3 regions of the Streptomyces sp. NPDC031418 genome follow, and region 2 is predicted to be linked to each of the others. Evidence: riboswitches for the same ligand, from Rfam matches in the RefSeq annotation. Region 2 holds a riboswitch; each other region holds the start of a gene.
The links. A riboswitch is a leader RNA that binds a small molecule or an ion and turns the genes downstream of it on or off. The one in region 2 is predicted to bind cyclic di-AMP.

Region 1 (4,816 bases), on a different contig from region 2:
CCGGCACCACGCCGGGCGCCCGGCCGCCCGGGTGGTGGCGGAGTACGAGACGTACGCCACCTCGCTGGCGTCACTGCGGCGCCGGGGGCGCCGGGGCCGGGCCGGGGCCGACTTCGTCGTACGGGAGCGGGAGGTGCTGGAGGAGCTGTGGCGCCGCAGGGAGACGGCGCGTCCCGCGCTCGAGTACGCGGCCCGGGCCATCGCCCCTGCCCCGGCGTACTGGCCGCCGTACGCACACCCGGCGGCGCCGAACCCCGGAAACCCCGGGTACGCCGGATACTCCACGTACTCCGGGTACTCCGGGTATCCCGCATACAACCCCTACCGCACCTAGGGGCCGGGATCTCGCGGGGATCGGCACCGCCGGGTCACACCGGGGAGACGGTGATCAGGCCGACGCCTCGGTCAGCGTCGTGAGCTGCTCCTTCGTCAGGGTCAGGTTCGCCACCTCCGTCAGGGCCGGCAGCTGGGACACCGTACGGGCCGAGGCGATGGGAGCCGCCACCGTCGGCTGGGCGGCGAGCCAGGCCAGGGCGACCGTGGCGACCGGGGCCTCATGGGCGGCGGCGACCTCGTCCAGGGCGGCGAGGACCCGCCGGCCGCGCTCGGACTCCAGGTGCTTCGCGGCGGCTCCGGCGCGGGCGCTGTCGACCGTCGCACCGGGGCGGTACTTGCCGGTCAGGAAGCCGGAGGCGAGGGCGTAGTACGGGACCGCGGACAGGCCCTCGCGGGCGGCGAGGTCCTGGAGGTCACCCTCGTAGGTGTCGCGGGAGACCAGGTTGTAGTGGGGCTGGACGGCGACATAGCGGGCCAGGCCCTCGCGGGCGGAGAAGTCCAGGGAGGCCTGAAGGCGCTCGGCGCCGATGTTGGAGGCGGCGATGTGCCGGACCTTGCCCGCCTTCACCAGCTCGTCCAGGGCGCCGATGATCTCCTCGACCGGCACCTCGAGCTGGTCGTAGTGGGTGTAGTACAGGTCGATGTAGTCGGTGCCGAGACGGCGCAGGGAGGCGTCGGCGGCGGCCTTGATGGTGGCCGCGGACAGGCCCTGGAACTCGGGGTGCTGGCTGACCTTGGTGGCGACGACGACGTTGTCGCGGTTGCCGCGCGCCTTCAGCCACGCGCCGATGATCGTCTCCGACTCGCCGCCCTTGTTGCCCTCGGCCCAGGCCGAGTAGACGTCCGCGGTGTCGATGAAGTTGCCGCCGGCGGCCGTGTAGGCGTCGAGGACGGCGAAGGAGGTGTCCTCGTCGGCGGTCCAGCCGAAGACGTTGCCGCCCAGGGCGAGCGGGAAGACCTCGAGGTCGGAAGAGCCGAGTGTGCGCAGTGAAGTCATGATCAATGCCAACGCCGGCGAGAGGAAGCGCATTCCTCCGCCGGCGCCGCGTTCACCCGGAAAGCCGGGCCTGTCAGGGGTTGAGGCCCTTGTCGCGCAGCCAGGCCATGGGGTCGATGGCGGTGGGCTGGCCGTCCGGGTGGACCTCCAGGTGCAGGTGCGGCCCGGTGACGTTGCCGGTCGCACCGACGCGGCCGATGACGTCGCCGGTGTTCACCTGCTGGCCGACCGAGACGTTGATCGAGGACTGGTGGCAGTACCAGAGCTGGGTGCCGTCGTCGAGGGTGATGACCGTGCGGTAGCCGTAGGCGCCGGCCCAGCCCGCCTCGGTCACCTTGCCGGCGTGCACCGACTTGATGAGGGTGCCGGTGGGGGCGGCGAAGTCCAGGCCGGTGTGGTAGCCGGAGGACCACATCGAGCCGGGCTGCCCGAAGGTGCCGGTGATCGTGTACGACACGACCGGCAGCGAGTACTGCTTGGCCAGCTCGGCCAGGCGCTTGGCCTCGGCCTCCTTCTTGGCGTCGGCCTCCGCCTTCTGCTTGGCGGCGGCGGCCTTGGCGGCGGCCGCCTGCTCGGCCTTGGCGGCCGCGGCGGCGGTCTGCTTCTCGGAGGCGGCGAGCGCGGCGATGGTGGCCTTGCTGTCGGCCTGCCCCTTCTGCTGCTCGGCCTGGGCCATGATCCGGTTGCGCAGGGCCTCGCCCGCGCCACCGCTCTGCCCGGCCTCGGCCGAGGCCACGCCGACGGTGCCGAGCGTGCCGCCGGCGTCCTTGGGCGCGTCGGCGGAGTCGCCGCCGAAGAGGTGCTCGACGGAGTCCAGGTCCGGCATGGAGACGGAGACCGGCACCTTGCCGGGGTTGGCGCTGGCCATGCCGCCCGCGCCGACGGCGGCCATCACGCCGACACCGAGGACGGTGGAGCTGCGCGCGAAGCCGCCGCGCTGCTTGGCGACGCGGTGCCGACCGCGGACCGGAGCGACGGACTCCGCAGTGGGGTTCCACTCCTCCCAGGGGCCGTCCTCGGCGGCGGGGGAGCCGTATCCGAAGGTGTCCGTCTCGCGCTGAGCGGGTATGAACGGGGCTTCTGGGGCAGGCCGGTTGGACGCCACGCGGGCGCGCTCCTTTCCTTCCTCCGCCTACCGGGTTAGCTGACGGGTTCGGAGCAGGAAGGTCTCCTACGCGCGTAAACCGATCGTGGGCCGAGTCCGCTCGGCAAGTCCACGACGGTGTCCGCGTGATTCACCCCAAGGTGGTGGTTCCCCGGTTCCCTTACGGGATTCGGCGCGTGCGCACGGAGCCGCCTCTTGTGACGGCTGGGACGACCGCGCTGCGTTATCGAACGTTAATAGACCCTGCGGTTACTTTCCAAGCCCGTCCAGCTTGATCGTTAACCTTTTATGCCAGTACTTAAGGGTCACAAGGCCAGCAAACCGGGCGAGTTGACGGCGACTCGGTCACCGTTCAGGAGTCACAGCGTTTTTGATGGTGACTCAGATGTTATGCGCGCGGAGTCGCCCGGTCACTCATCGTGAACCCCCTGCGGGGAGACCCTCAGGGGTGCCGTACGGCGAGCAGCGCCATGTCATCCGCCATCCCTCCCCCGGAGTGCCTCCGCACCTCGTCCGCGAGCCGCCCCAGCAGCGCGCCCGGACCGGCGAAGGTACGGCCGGTAAGCCGCCGCTCGGGGTCGTAGAACCGGCCGTGGGCGTCCCGGGCCTCGGACAGCCCGTCGGTGTAGAGCAGCAGGGTGGCCCCGCCCGGAAAGGCCGCCTCCAGCACCCGGTCCGGCCACACCCCGAGATCACCCATGCCGAGCGGCAGCGCGGGCTCGGGCCCGGCCAGCGTGCGCACCGCGCCGTCGGCGTACAGCAGCAGCGGCGGCGGATGGCCGCGGTTGACGACCCGGACGAGCCCCTCGCCGTGCGGGAGTTCGGCCAGTACGGCGGTGGTGAACCCCTCGAAGGCGTCGATACCGTCCCGCCGGGCGCCCTCGCGGGCCAGCGCCCGCTCCAGCCGCTGCGCCACCTCCTCCAGCGTGGCCTCCTGCTCGGCCGCCTCCCGGAACGCGCCGATCACCACGGCGACCGCAGCGACGGCACCCAGCCCCTTGCCCCGCACATCCCCGACGATCAGCCGGACGCCGTACGGGCTGTCCTGCACCGCGTACAGGTCGCCGCCGATGGACGCGTCCTGCCGGGCCGCCTCGTAACGGGCGGCGATCCGGAAACCGCCGATCCGCGCCGCGGGCTCCGGCAGTACGGCCCGCTGGGCGGCCTCGGCGATCTCCCGGGCGGAGGCCAGCCGCCGGTCACCCAGGCGGACCACCCGGTTGATGGCGCCGGCCAGCACGGCGACGCTGGCCACGGTGACCAGATCGGTGACCGTGGCCACGGCCGGACGGGCACCGCCCTGCGCATGCACGGCGTAGGTGGCGCCGAGCGCCGCGAGGCCGGTCAGCGCGGTGCTGCGCAGCGAACTGAGCGGGGCCGCGATCAGCGCGGCGGCGGTGAAGAAGGGCACGGCGGTGAAGTCCCTCGGCGTCAGCAGGCCGTAGAGGACACCGCAGAAGATCAGCAGGACGGGCAGGCTCCGGGCCAGGGCGCGGGCACTCGGACGGCGCGGAGCGAGCGGGGAAGGGCGCACGGGGGCGGGCCGGTCGCCGTGGCCCGGCCCGGGCACCGGGTCGCCGGGGAGCCGGCCGCCCGCCCTGGCGTACGGGCTCTCCTCCACCTCACCAGGGCGCACCGTGTCTCTCCCGCATGTCCGACGTACCTCCAGATTTGCGGGCCCGGCAAGGCCGGGCGACCCCGGTGGGCCGACCGGATGAGCCCGCCCGAAGGACCCGCCGTAAACCGATGTGCGCGGGACCCCACGGATGACGTACACTGAAGTCACAACGACGCGGGGTGGAGCAGCTCGGTAGCTCGCTGGGCTCATAACCCAGAGGTCGCAGGTTCAAATCCTGTCCCCGCTACTGAAACTCAGGGCCGGAAACCAGCAATGGTTTCCGGCCCTGAGTGTTTCCATGAGCGTGTACGGCCCTAGGGGCGCCCCCGCAGGGGCGCCGGCCTGTTTCACCGGGCGAAGCGGGCCGGGAGTCAGCCCGCCAACAGATGAGAGTTCGGCGCCTTGGCGACCGCCTCCAGCTCGGGGACGACCACGACCTCCACTCCCCCCGCACCGAGCAGCCCGGCCCCGTCGGCCGCCGCCACGAAGGTGTCCGGCTCCCGCCAGGCGGTGACCACCCGGCGCACCCCCGCCCCGAGGATCAGCTCCGCACAGGGCGCCGGCCGCGACGCCCGCCGCGCACAGGGCTCCAGGCTGCTGTAGACCGTGGCGCCGGGCAGCCGCGGATCGGCCGGATCCAGCTTCGCCAGCGCCGCCTCCTCCGCGTGGACCACCGCGTCGCCGCCCTCCCGGGAGTGGCCACGGGCCAGCTCGGTGCCGTCCGCGGCGACCACCACCGCGCCCACGCTGAACGCGGTCT
Region 2 (4,816 bases):
TCCTGGGGAGGGACTTCGTGATGCGACCGGTTGCAGTCATCGGGGCAGGGCCGTTCGGCCTGTCCACCGCCGCCCATCTACGGGCGCGCGGCATCCCCGCCCGGATCTTCGGCGACCCCATGGTCAGCTGGCGTGACCACATGCCCGAGGGCATGCTCCTGAAATCGACCCCCGCCGCCTCCAGCTTCCACTGCCCGCAGTCCGGCCACACCCTGGGCGACTACTGCGACGCGGCCGGGATCCGCCGCCTGGTGACCGACGAGGACATCATCCCGGCGGAGACGTTCATCGCCTATGGCGAGTGGTTCCAGCAGCGGCTGGTCCCCGACCTGGAGCGGGTGCGGGTCGTCTCGGTGGACCGGGACAGGAGCGGCGGCTTCGAACTGAAGCTGGACTCGGGGGAGTTGTTCACCGCGCGCGCGGTCGTCGTCGCCACCGGCCTGTCCGGGCTGGCGCATCTGCCCGCGGAACTGGCCGGTGCGGCGGCCGACGGCCCCGCCCCGGCGGGCCCGGTCTCGCACAGCTCCCAGCACCACGACCTCGGCCGCTTCGCCGGCAAGGAGCTGATCGTGATCGGCGCCGGCCAGTCCGCGCTGGAGACGGCGGCGCTCGCCGCCGAGGCGGGCGCACGCGTGCGCGTGGTCGCGCGCGGCCGCGGCCGGGTCGCCTTCGGCGCCCCGCCCTGGGGCCAGCCGAAGCTGCGCCCCGAGTCCCCGTTCGGCCGCGCCTGGTCGCTGTGGGCGCTCAGCTACCACGCGCAGCCCTACCGCCACCTGCCCGAGCCCACCCGCCACTACCTGGTCCGGCGGGTCCTCGGCCCGCTCGGCGCCTGGTGGCTGCGCGAGCGCTTCGAGAGTGCCGTGCAGGTGCAGGAGGTGCAGCGGGTGGTGAGCGCCGAGGCGCCGGACGGCACCCCCGTCCTCACCGTCCGCACCCACGGCGGCCGTACCGAGCGGCTCACCGCCGACCATGTCATCGCCGCGACCGGCTACCGCGTCGACATCGCGGCGATGGACTTCCTCGGCCATGAGCTGCGCACCCGGCTCGCGCTCAGCCGGGGCACGCCCAAGCTCGGTGCCGGCTTCGTCTCCTCCGTACCCGGCCTGTACTTCACCGGCCTGCCGGCGGCGTCGTCGTACGGACCGGTGATGCGCTTCGTGTGCGGTACGGACTTCGCCTCCCCGCGCCTGGCGAAGCACCTGGCCGCGGCCCACGGCTGAGCTCCGGGCCGACGCGGGGCGTCATCAGCGGGAAGACACACACCAGTTGGGGGTGATCAGCACACAAGTGCGCGCTGTGACAGATGAGTCGGCGGGGCGTGGTGTCCGTATTCTCTGATCATGGCACCCTCCCCCGCATATTCACTCATCGCCACCGACCTGGACGGAACCCTGCTGCGCGGTGACGACACCGTCTCCGACCGGTCGCTCGCCGCGCTCGCGCGGGCGGCGCGGGCCGGTGCCCGGCATCTGGTGGTCACGGGCCGCCCGGCCCCGCGGGTACGGCCCCTGCTGGCCGTGCTCGGCTGCACGGGGCTCGCGGTATGCGGGCAGGGCGCGCAGGTCTACGACGCCGGGGCCGGCCGTCTGGTGTGGTCGGTCCGGCTGGACCGGGAGCTGGCCGAGACGGCGCTCGGCAAGATCGAGGCGGAGGTGGGACAGGTCTTCGCCGCCGTCGACCAGGACGGGGTGGACGGGCTCACGCTCATCGAGCCCGGGTACCGGATGCCGCATCCGGCCCTGCCCGCCGTCCGGGTCGGCCGGCGCGACGACCTGTGGTGCGCGCCCATCAGCAAGGTGCTGCTGCGCCACGCCACCCTGTCGGACGACGAACTGGCGGCCACCGCGCGCGCGGTGGTGGGGTCGCTGGCGACGGTCACCATGTCGGGCCCGGGGATGGTGGAGCTCCAGCCGCGCGGGGTGACCAAGGCGACCGGGCTGGCGCTGGCCGCCGAGCGGCTCGGCACCGGCGCCGACCGGGCGCTGGCGTTCGGGGACATGCCCAACGACGTCCCGATGTTCGAGTGGGCCGGGCACGGGGTCGCCATGGCCAACGCGCATCCGGAACTGAAGGCGGTGGCCGACGAGGTCACCCTGTCGAACGAGGACGACGGCATCGCCGTCGTCCTCGAAAGACTCTTCCCTACCGACTGACCGGTTCTTCAGTAGGCACCGGCCGGTCGGGGACCTCAGTACGCGCCGAAGACGTTGTCGATGGACCCGTACCGCGCGGCGGCGTAGTTGCAGGCGGCCGTGATGTTCGCGACCGGGTCGTAGGGGTCGAAGGAGGTGCCGGCCACGTGGTAGGCCTGGAAGGTCGGGTCGATGACCTGGAGCAGGCCCTTGGAGGGGATGCCCGCGGCGGCGTTGGAGTCCCAGAGGTTGATGGCGTTCGGGTTGCCGGAGGACTCCCGCATGACATTGCGGTAGATGCCGTTGTAGGTGCCCGGGATGCCCTTCTGGGCCATGATCGCGAGCGACTCGCGGATCCAGCCGTCGAGGTTGTTCGGGTACCCGGCGAGCGTGGTGGAGGCCGTGGCGGTCGTGCCGGTGGCGGCGGACGCGGTGGTGGCGCCGATGAGCGGCAGGGCGAGGACGGCGACGCCGGTGCCGGCGACGGCGAGCGCGCGGACGAGGCGGTTGGTGCGGGGACGGCGGGGCTGAGCGGCAGCAGACATGGGGGCGTTCCTCTCCGGCGCCTGCGAGGTGAGCTGTCGGGTTCGGGCGGGGAGGTGCCCGGCCGTGCCCTGGAGGAGGCATGGCTTCACCCCTAGCCGGGCCGGTGCGGCGTGTGCCTTCCGGTCCGGCGGCTTACCTGGGTCCCCCGCTCCTGCCGTACGAATGGGTTCGTGGATGGGTATGCGGGCGGCGGCAGGATTCGGCGTCCGCCCGACGGCCCGGAACGTATGCGAGAGCACATGTCGGGAACAAGTACTGGATTCACACAACGCACTATTTGACCTTGGTCTGCGCCATATGGGGTACTTGATCCTTTGCGGTTGCCAATGCTCAACTCGCTTGCAGGGCAAGGAGGAAGCGGGCCTGCGGGGGAGGGGTGCCCGGGAGTGGCCGCGTGACCCAATTCACGGAATAGCAAGTCATTCCAAAACGGACATGAGGGATTCAAGGTACCCATTGGATCTAATGGGTGTAATGGATGTAATGGAGTTGCCCGCGCGGCGCGACAAGGCGCTCGGAGTTCTGTTAAGTCGATAGATGTCCGTTCTTACCATCCGATCGGAACCTTAGTGATCATGATCCGATGTCGACCGGGCTGGACCGGTGGGCGCTATCGGTGATCGAAACAGGACCGGATACGCTGACTCGAGTGATGGCAGCGACCTATCGACAAACCGTGTAATCGCCAGCAGACACCAGCAGACAGGAGACCCCTCGTGACCGTCGTCGGGCCGTTCGGGCTGAGCGTGCGGGACCAGGCTCTGGAAGCCGATGTCCAGGCCGGATTGACGGCTGTCGAGGAAGGCTTGCTCGAGGCCACCAAGAGCGAGGTTCCGTTCATCACGGAGGCCGCACAGCACCTCGTACGGGCCGGCGGGAAGCGGTTCAGGCCACTGCTCGTCATGCTCGCGGCGCAGTTCGGCGACCCCTACGCCCCGGGCGTGGTGCCGTCGGCCGTCGTCGTCGAGCTGACCCATCTGGCCACGCTGTACCACGACGACGTCATGGACGAGGCCGCCGTGCGGCGCGGCGTGGACAGCGCCAACACCCGCTGGGGCAACTCCGTCGCGGTCCTCACCGGCGACTTCCTCTTCGCCCGGGCCTCCCAGATCCTCGCCGACCTGGGCCCCGAGGCGGTCCGGGTCCAGGCCCTCGCGTTCGAACGGCTGGTCACCGGCCAGATCCTGGAGACCGCCGGTCCCTCGGACGGCCGTGACCCGGTCGAGCACTACCTGGACGTGCTCGCCGGCAAGACGGGCTCGCTGGTGGCGGTCTCCTGCCGGTTCGGCGCGATGATGTCCGGCGCCGACGAGACGGTCGTCGACGTCCTCACCCAGTACGGCGAGCGGCTCGGGGTCGCCTTCCAGCTCGCCGACGACGTCCTGGACATCGCCTCCGACTCGCACGAGTCCGGCAAGACCCCGGGCACCGACCTGCGCGAGGGCATCCCGACCCTCCCCGTGCTCCGGCTGCGCGAGCGGGCGGCCCGGCTGGGTCTGCCCGAGGACATCGCGCTGTGCGAGCTGCTCGACTCCGACCTCAGCGACGACGCACGGCACGCCGAGGTGCTGACCGCGCTGCGTGCCCACCCCGCGCTGGAGCAGGCCCGCCGGGACACGGTGCGGTACGCGGAGGAGGCGCGGGCCGCGCTGTCGCCGCTGCGGGAGTGCGACGCCAAGGTGGCGCTGCTGGAGCTGTGCGACGCGGTGGTCCACCGGGCCGGCTGACGCCCGTTCGACGGATGCCCTGCGGGCCCCGTGCGGGCCCCGTGTGGGCCCTGGGCGGGCCCGACCCCTACGGGTTCGAAGCGGTCGCAGCGCCTCCATGTCATACCCCAGGCGTACACGGAGTTGGCTCCGAGGTCTGACGCTTTCTCATGGCCGATTTGGTGAGATGGAAACCACGGAAATCACCACTCCTCACCGATTCGGGTGAGAATGGCGGCTCAGGTGGACCAGCGTGGGGACAGCCGCCGCCGACGACGGAGGTAAGGCACACATGGCACCGTACGAATCCGACGACGCACCGAGCGCTGCGCGGGACGAGGACGCGCGCTCCGGCCGACGCAAGGCCGCCCGGTACGCCGTGCCGGTCGCGGTGGTGGGAGTGGCGGCGGCCACCATCGGGCTGGTCCCGGC
Region 3 (4,816 bases), on a different contig from region 2:
AGCTGATCTTCTCGCGCTGGGCGAGGGCGTCGACCATCGCCTCGGCGCGCTCGCCGATGCCCCGCTTGGGGACGTTGAGGATCCGGCGCAGCGGCACCGAGTCCTCCGGGTTGGCGAGCACCCGCAGGTAGGCGAGGACGTCCCGGACCTCCTTGCGCTCGTAGAAGCGGACGCCGCCGACGACCTTGTAGGGCAGGCCGACGCGGATGAAGACCTCTTCGAAGACACGGGACTGGGCGTTGGTGCGGTAGAAGACGGCGACGTCTCCCGCGCGTGCCTCGCCCGCGTCCGTGAGGCGGTCTATCTCGTCGGCGACGAACTGGGCCTCGTCGTGCTCGGTGTCGGCGACATAGCCGGTGATCCGGGCGCCCTGGCCGGCGTTGGTCCACAGGTTCTTCGGGCGGCGGGACTCGTTGCGCTCGATGACCGCGTTGGCGGCGGACAGGATGGTCTGTGTGGAGCGGTAGTTCTGCTCCAGCAGGATCGTGGTCGCGTTCGGGTAGTCCTCCTCGAACTGGAGGATGTTGCGGATCGTCGCACCGCGGAAGGCGTAGATCGACTGGTCCGCGTCACCCACGACGCACAGCTCGGCGGGCGGGATGTCGTACTCGCCGGGCGGGACGTCCTCGTCGTGTTCCCCGGTGCCGACCAGTTCGCGCACCAGCGCGTACTGGGCGTGGTTGGTGTCCTGGTACTCGTCCACCAGGACGTGCCGGAAGCGGCGGCGGTAGTGCTCGGCGACGTCGGGGAAGGCGCGCAGCAGGTTGACCGTCGTCATGATCAGGTCGTCGAAGTCGAGCGCGTTGGCCTCGCGCAGCCGCGACTGGTAGAGCGCGTAGGCCTGGGCGAGGGTCTTCTCGAAGCCGTCGGTGGCCTGGGCGGCGAAGTCCTCCTCGTCGATCAGCTCGTTCTTCAGGTTGCTGATCTTGGCGCTGAAGGACTTCGGCGGGAAGCGCTTGGGGTCGAGGTCCAGGTCGCGGCAGACCAGGGCCATCAGGCGCTTGCTGTCGGCGGCGTCGTAGATCGAGAACGACGAGGTGAAGCCGAGCTTCTTCGACTCGCGGCGCAGGATGCGCACGCACGCGCTGTGGAAGGTCATCACCCACATCGCGTTCGCGCGCGGGCCGACGAGCTGCTCCACGCGCTCCTTCATCTCGCCCGCGGCCTTGTTGGTGAAGGTGATCGCGAGGATCTGGCCGGGGTGGACATGCCGCTCGCCGAGCAGGTGGGCGATGCGGTGGGTGAGCACGCGGGTCTTGCCGGAGCCGGCGCCGGCGACGATGAGCAGCGGGGAGCCGGCGTGCACGACCGCGGCGCGCTGGTTCTCGTTCAGCCCCTCCAGGAGGGCCGCCGAGTCGATGGCGGGACGCGGGGCGCCGTCGCGGTAGTAGGAATCCCGGTCCGGCGGCACGTCGAACTTCCCGCCGAACAGATCGTCCGGAAGCGGCTCCGGAGCGTGATCGTCCTCGGTCGGCGGCGGGGGCTCCTCCTCGTGCCCACGCGGGGGCTGGAGGTCCGCCAGGAAGCTGTCGTCAAAGAGGCTGCTCATCGCTCTCCGAGTCTAGGGTGCCCCACCGACAACCGGTCGCCGTCCCCGGAACCCGGCCGACCGACGACCCCGCCGATCACGGCCCGCGGGGCGCCCGCCGACCGCTCACGCTGCGGAAGCGCCTGCTCACGCGCGTAGACAAGCGCCCCCAGGTCACGGAAATGTATCGGACATACCTCGCACCAACCTTCACAGGACGCACACGAGTTGGCTAGGTTGCCGTCAGGCCGCACGACCCCTCTCCGGCGAACCTCGCCGGGCCGCGCGGCCTCCGCCGAATCCGGCGCGCCCCGCAGGGTGCCCGGAGCCGGGGACCCACCGATCCTGGGGTGAATCGGCCGACCTCCCGCCCGGGACGACGCCGTAGGGCAACCCTTCCGAAGCACCCGCCCGAACCCGACAGCTAACCCGGTAGGCGGCGTGTTGGAAGGAGTCGCCTCTTTTGGCGTCGCACCGCAAGCCGTGGCCCGGCGGCACCCATGGACCGGGCCTGCGCGGCCCCGCCCTGGCCACCGCCGCGTTCACCTCCGTGGCCGTCCTGTCCCAGACGGCCGAGGCCGTCCCCGCCCCCGACGGCAGGCCCAGCCTGGAGGAGATCGAGAAGAAGATCGACGAGTTCTACCGCCGCGCCGACTCGGCCGCGGAGGCGGAACCGGCGGCCCGGCAGCGCGCACGCTCGCAGGAGTCGGCGGCCGCCCGCCAGCGCGCCCGCGCGGAGGCGGCGGAGGCTGCCCGGCAGGGGGCGCCCTTCGAGGAGCGGGGAGCCGCCCGGCAGGGCACCCGCTTCGAGGAGCCGGGAGCCGCCCGGCAGGGGGCCCATGCCGCTTCCGCGGAGGCGTCGGCCGCGCGGCGACCGGCGCACGCGGCGGAAGCGCGCCGGGACGACCCGGGCCAGGACGACCCGCGCGCGGGGGGCGCCCGGCCCGCGGGGCGGCACGCCCGGGCCCGCGCGGGCCTGGTGCCGTTCGCCGCTGCGCCGGACGTGGCCGCTTCGCTGCTCGATGAGTTCCCGCAGGACCACTTCGCGCCGAGCCGGGTGATGAACCGGCTGGCCTCACGCGTGAAGGACGCGGCGGAGCGGACCAGGGCCACCACCGGCGGGAACGCGCGCGGCCGGGACGCGGGCCGGGACGCGCTCGGCGAGGTCACCGATGCGGGTCCGCGGGGCGAGCGCCCTGGCACGCGCGCGATGGCCGACCGGGGCGCGCTGGCATCGGCTGTCGCCAACCGGGGCACGCCGATACCGGCTGCCGCCGACCGGGGCACGGCGACATCGGCCGCCGCCCCGTACGACGTGAAGACCGCCAAGGCCGCCGTCCAGCGCAAGCTCGCCACCGCGCGGGAGCTGCTGTTCCGGCTGACCGCCGAGGCGGACGCCCGCTCGGCCGCGCTCGCGGGGCGGAAGCGGGCGGAGGGTGCCGGTCCGGCGTACGGGGCCCAGGTCACCCGGGCCGAGCTGGCGGTCGCCTTCGCCCGCGCCCAGATCGGCAGGCCGTACGTGTCCGGTGCCAGCGGCCCCGGCTCCTACGACGCCTCCGGCCTCACCCAGGCCGCCTGGAAGGCCGCCGGCGTCACCCTTCCGCGCTCCGCCCGGGACCAGGCGGCCTCCGGCACGCCCGTGCCGCTCGCCGACGCCCGCCCCGGTGACCTGGTCTTCTTCTACGACGACAGCAGCCACGTCGGCCTCTGCACGGGCAACGGCATGATGATCCACTCCCCCGAGCCGGGCGCGTACATCCGTGAGGACTCCGTGTACCGCTGGGGTGAGTCACTCGTCCACAGCGTGGTGCGCCCGGGCTGACCGGTGACGACCGGGGCGCGCGACTCGCTTCATGGCACCGGCGGCCGTCAGGTCCACAGCACGGCGATGAACACGTTCGTCGCCGTGAGGGCGCCGACCAGGCCGAACTGGCCCTTGTCGATCGTCTCCTCGTCGCGCTTCACATAGACCAGGCCGAGGATCACGATCAGCAGCGCCAGCTTGATGCCGATCTTGATGGTGTTGATGTGCGCGCCCTGGGCCTGGTTCAGGCCGACCAGGGCCACGCCGGTGACCAGCATGGTCAGCGCGCCGTGCAGCATCCCGGGGACGAACCGGGCCGTGCCCTGGCCCATCGCCTTCATCTGGGTGAGGAAACCGCCGAGCAGCGCGGCGATACCGATGATGTGCAGGCCGACGAAGAGATGGATGAGTACGTCCATGGGGCCGGAGCCTAATTCGTCCCCCACAGCCCCCCGGACGGCAGGGTGCCGTGCCCGCCAGGCGGGGGGCCACCCGCCCGGTTCTCCTACAGCGCCGGCGGCCGTACCCACGGCGCGAACCGCTGCCCGGGAACCGCGTCGGCACGCCAGTACCGCAGGACGGTTTCCTGTACGACCTCAACCCGCTCCGCAGCGATCAGACAGGAGACCGGCTCCGGCCCGCCCGCGTCCGCCTCGAAGGCGAGGAGCACGGGCGGTATCTCACCAAGCTGACGAGTGACTCTCGCGAGCTCGTCTTCCGACGGGGTGCGAAAGACCGGGTCGGCGAACTGCGCCGGACACGTGACGAAGGCCGGGTCCCCGAAGACCAGTTCCAGGCCGTGGGAGTAGCTGAGGTCATACCCGGCCGCCAGCCGGAACTCGGCCGCGTCCCAGGCAATGACGTCCCAGTCCCACCAGGACCCTTCAGGAAGCCGGATGCCGGCATGCCGGTGTCCCGGGTCCACTCTCGGCTCCCTACACCGCTGTCGATCTTGCATATATCCGTGCCATAGCACCCCATCACCCTCCCCCGTCTCCCTTTTCCGCGCTTCGGTCACCACGCTGCGTGAAGGCGACGACTCCGGGCGGCGCATTCGGTCATCCTCGGTTGGGATCCGGTCCCTCCCGACCAGTTCCGTACACCGCGTTACCGACTTGTCACCGTCAGGCCTAGCGTCCTCCCCCAGGTGACCGGCTCCCCAACGCCGCCCGGCCAGGGGCGGCAGCCGGCCACCACCGCCGAGAAAGGCCCGGCGGCGGCCCGCTCCCCCTGTGCCGGCCGCCGCCGGGGCCCGGACGGCCCGCTCGTACGACCCGGACGGAAGGACGTGACGGTCCAGGTGGCAGCGCATCGCAAGCCCCGGCAACGCCCCCTCGGAGGCCATACGGCCCGCACGGCCGCGACCCTCGCCCTGGCGGGCGCGGCCACCGCGACCGCCTTCGACGGCACGGGACACGCGGAGCCGCAGCTGACGCCGGCGCAGGTAAAGGCGAAGGTGGACAAGCTGTACCAGGAGGCCGAGG

Region 1: another riboswitch for cyclic di-AMP. It lies ahead of ACZ5CZ_RS38295 (M23 family metallopeptidase); the one in region 2 lies ahead of ACZ5CZ_RS12755 (transglycosylase SLT domain-containing protein).
Region 3: another riboswitch for cyclic di-AMP. It lies ahead of ACZ5CZ_RS23365 (C40 family peptidase); the one in region 2 lies ahead of ACZ5CZ_RS12755 (transglycosylase SLT domain-containing protein).

What each region holds. Positions count from the first base shown of each region.
Region 1 is NZ_JBVIJC010000043.1:2,227-7,042, reverse strand. It holds gene ACZ5CZ_RS38305 (PrsW family intramembrane metalloprotease) at 1-334, shown strand, start outside; gene ACZ5CZ_RS38300 (aldo/keto reductase) at 389-1,333, opposite strand; gene ACZ5CZ_RS38295 (M23 family metallopeptidase) at 1,407-2,438, opposite strand; cyclic di-AMP (ydaO/yuaA leader) riboswitch at 2,448-2,623, opposite strand; gene ACZ5CZ_RS38290 (PP2C family protein-serine/threonine phosphatase) at 2,881-4,074, opposite strand; tRNA gene ACZ5CZ_RS38285 (tRNA-Met) at 4,230-4,303, shown strand; gene ACZ5CZ_RS38280 (dihydrofolate reductase family protein) at 4,428-4,816, opposite strand, start outside.
Region 2 is NZ_JBVIJC010000008.1:13,035-17,850, reverse strand. It holds gene ACZ5CZ_RS12765 (FAD-dependent oxidoreductase) at 18-1,220, shown strand; gene ACZ5CZ_RS12760 (HAD family hydrolase) at 1,341-2,153, shown strand; gene ACZ5CZ_RS12755 (transglycosylase SLT domain-containing protein) at 2,189-2,677, opposite strand; cyclic di-AMP (ydaO/yuaA leader) riboswitch at 2,683-2,862, opposite strand; gene ACZ5CZ_RS12750 (polyprenyl synthetase family protein) at 3,395-4,405, shown strand; gene ACZ5CZ_RS12745 (LolA family protein) at 4,677-4,816, shown strand, end outside.
Region 3 is NZ_JBVIJC010000015.1:145,034-149,849, reverse strand. It holds gene pcrA (DNA helicase PcrA) at 1-1,549, opposite strand, end outside; cyclic di-AMP (ydaO/yuaA leader) riboswitch at 1,812-1,984, shown strand; gene ACZ5CZ_RS23365 (C40 family peptidase) at 1,992-3,350, shown strand; gene ACZ5CZ_RS23360 (hypothetical protein) at 3,398-3,751, opposite strand; gene ACZ5CZ_RS23355 (hypothetical protein) at 3,838-4,257, opposite strand; gene ACZ5CZ_RS23350 (C40 family peptidase) at 4,633-4,816, shown strand, end outside.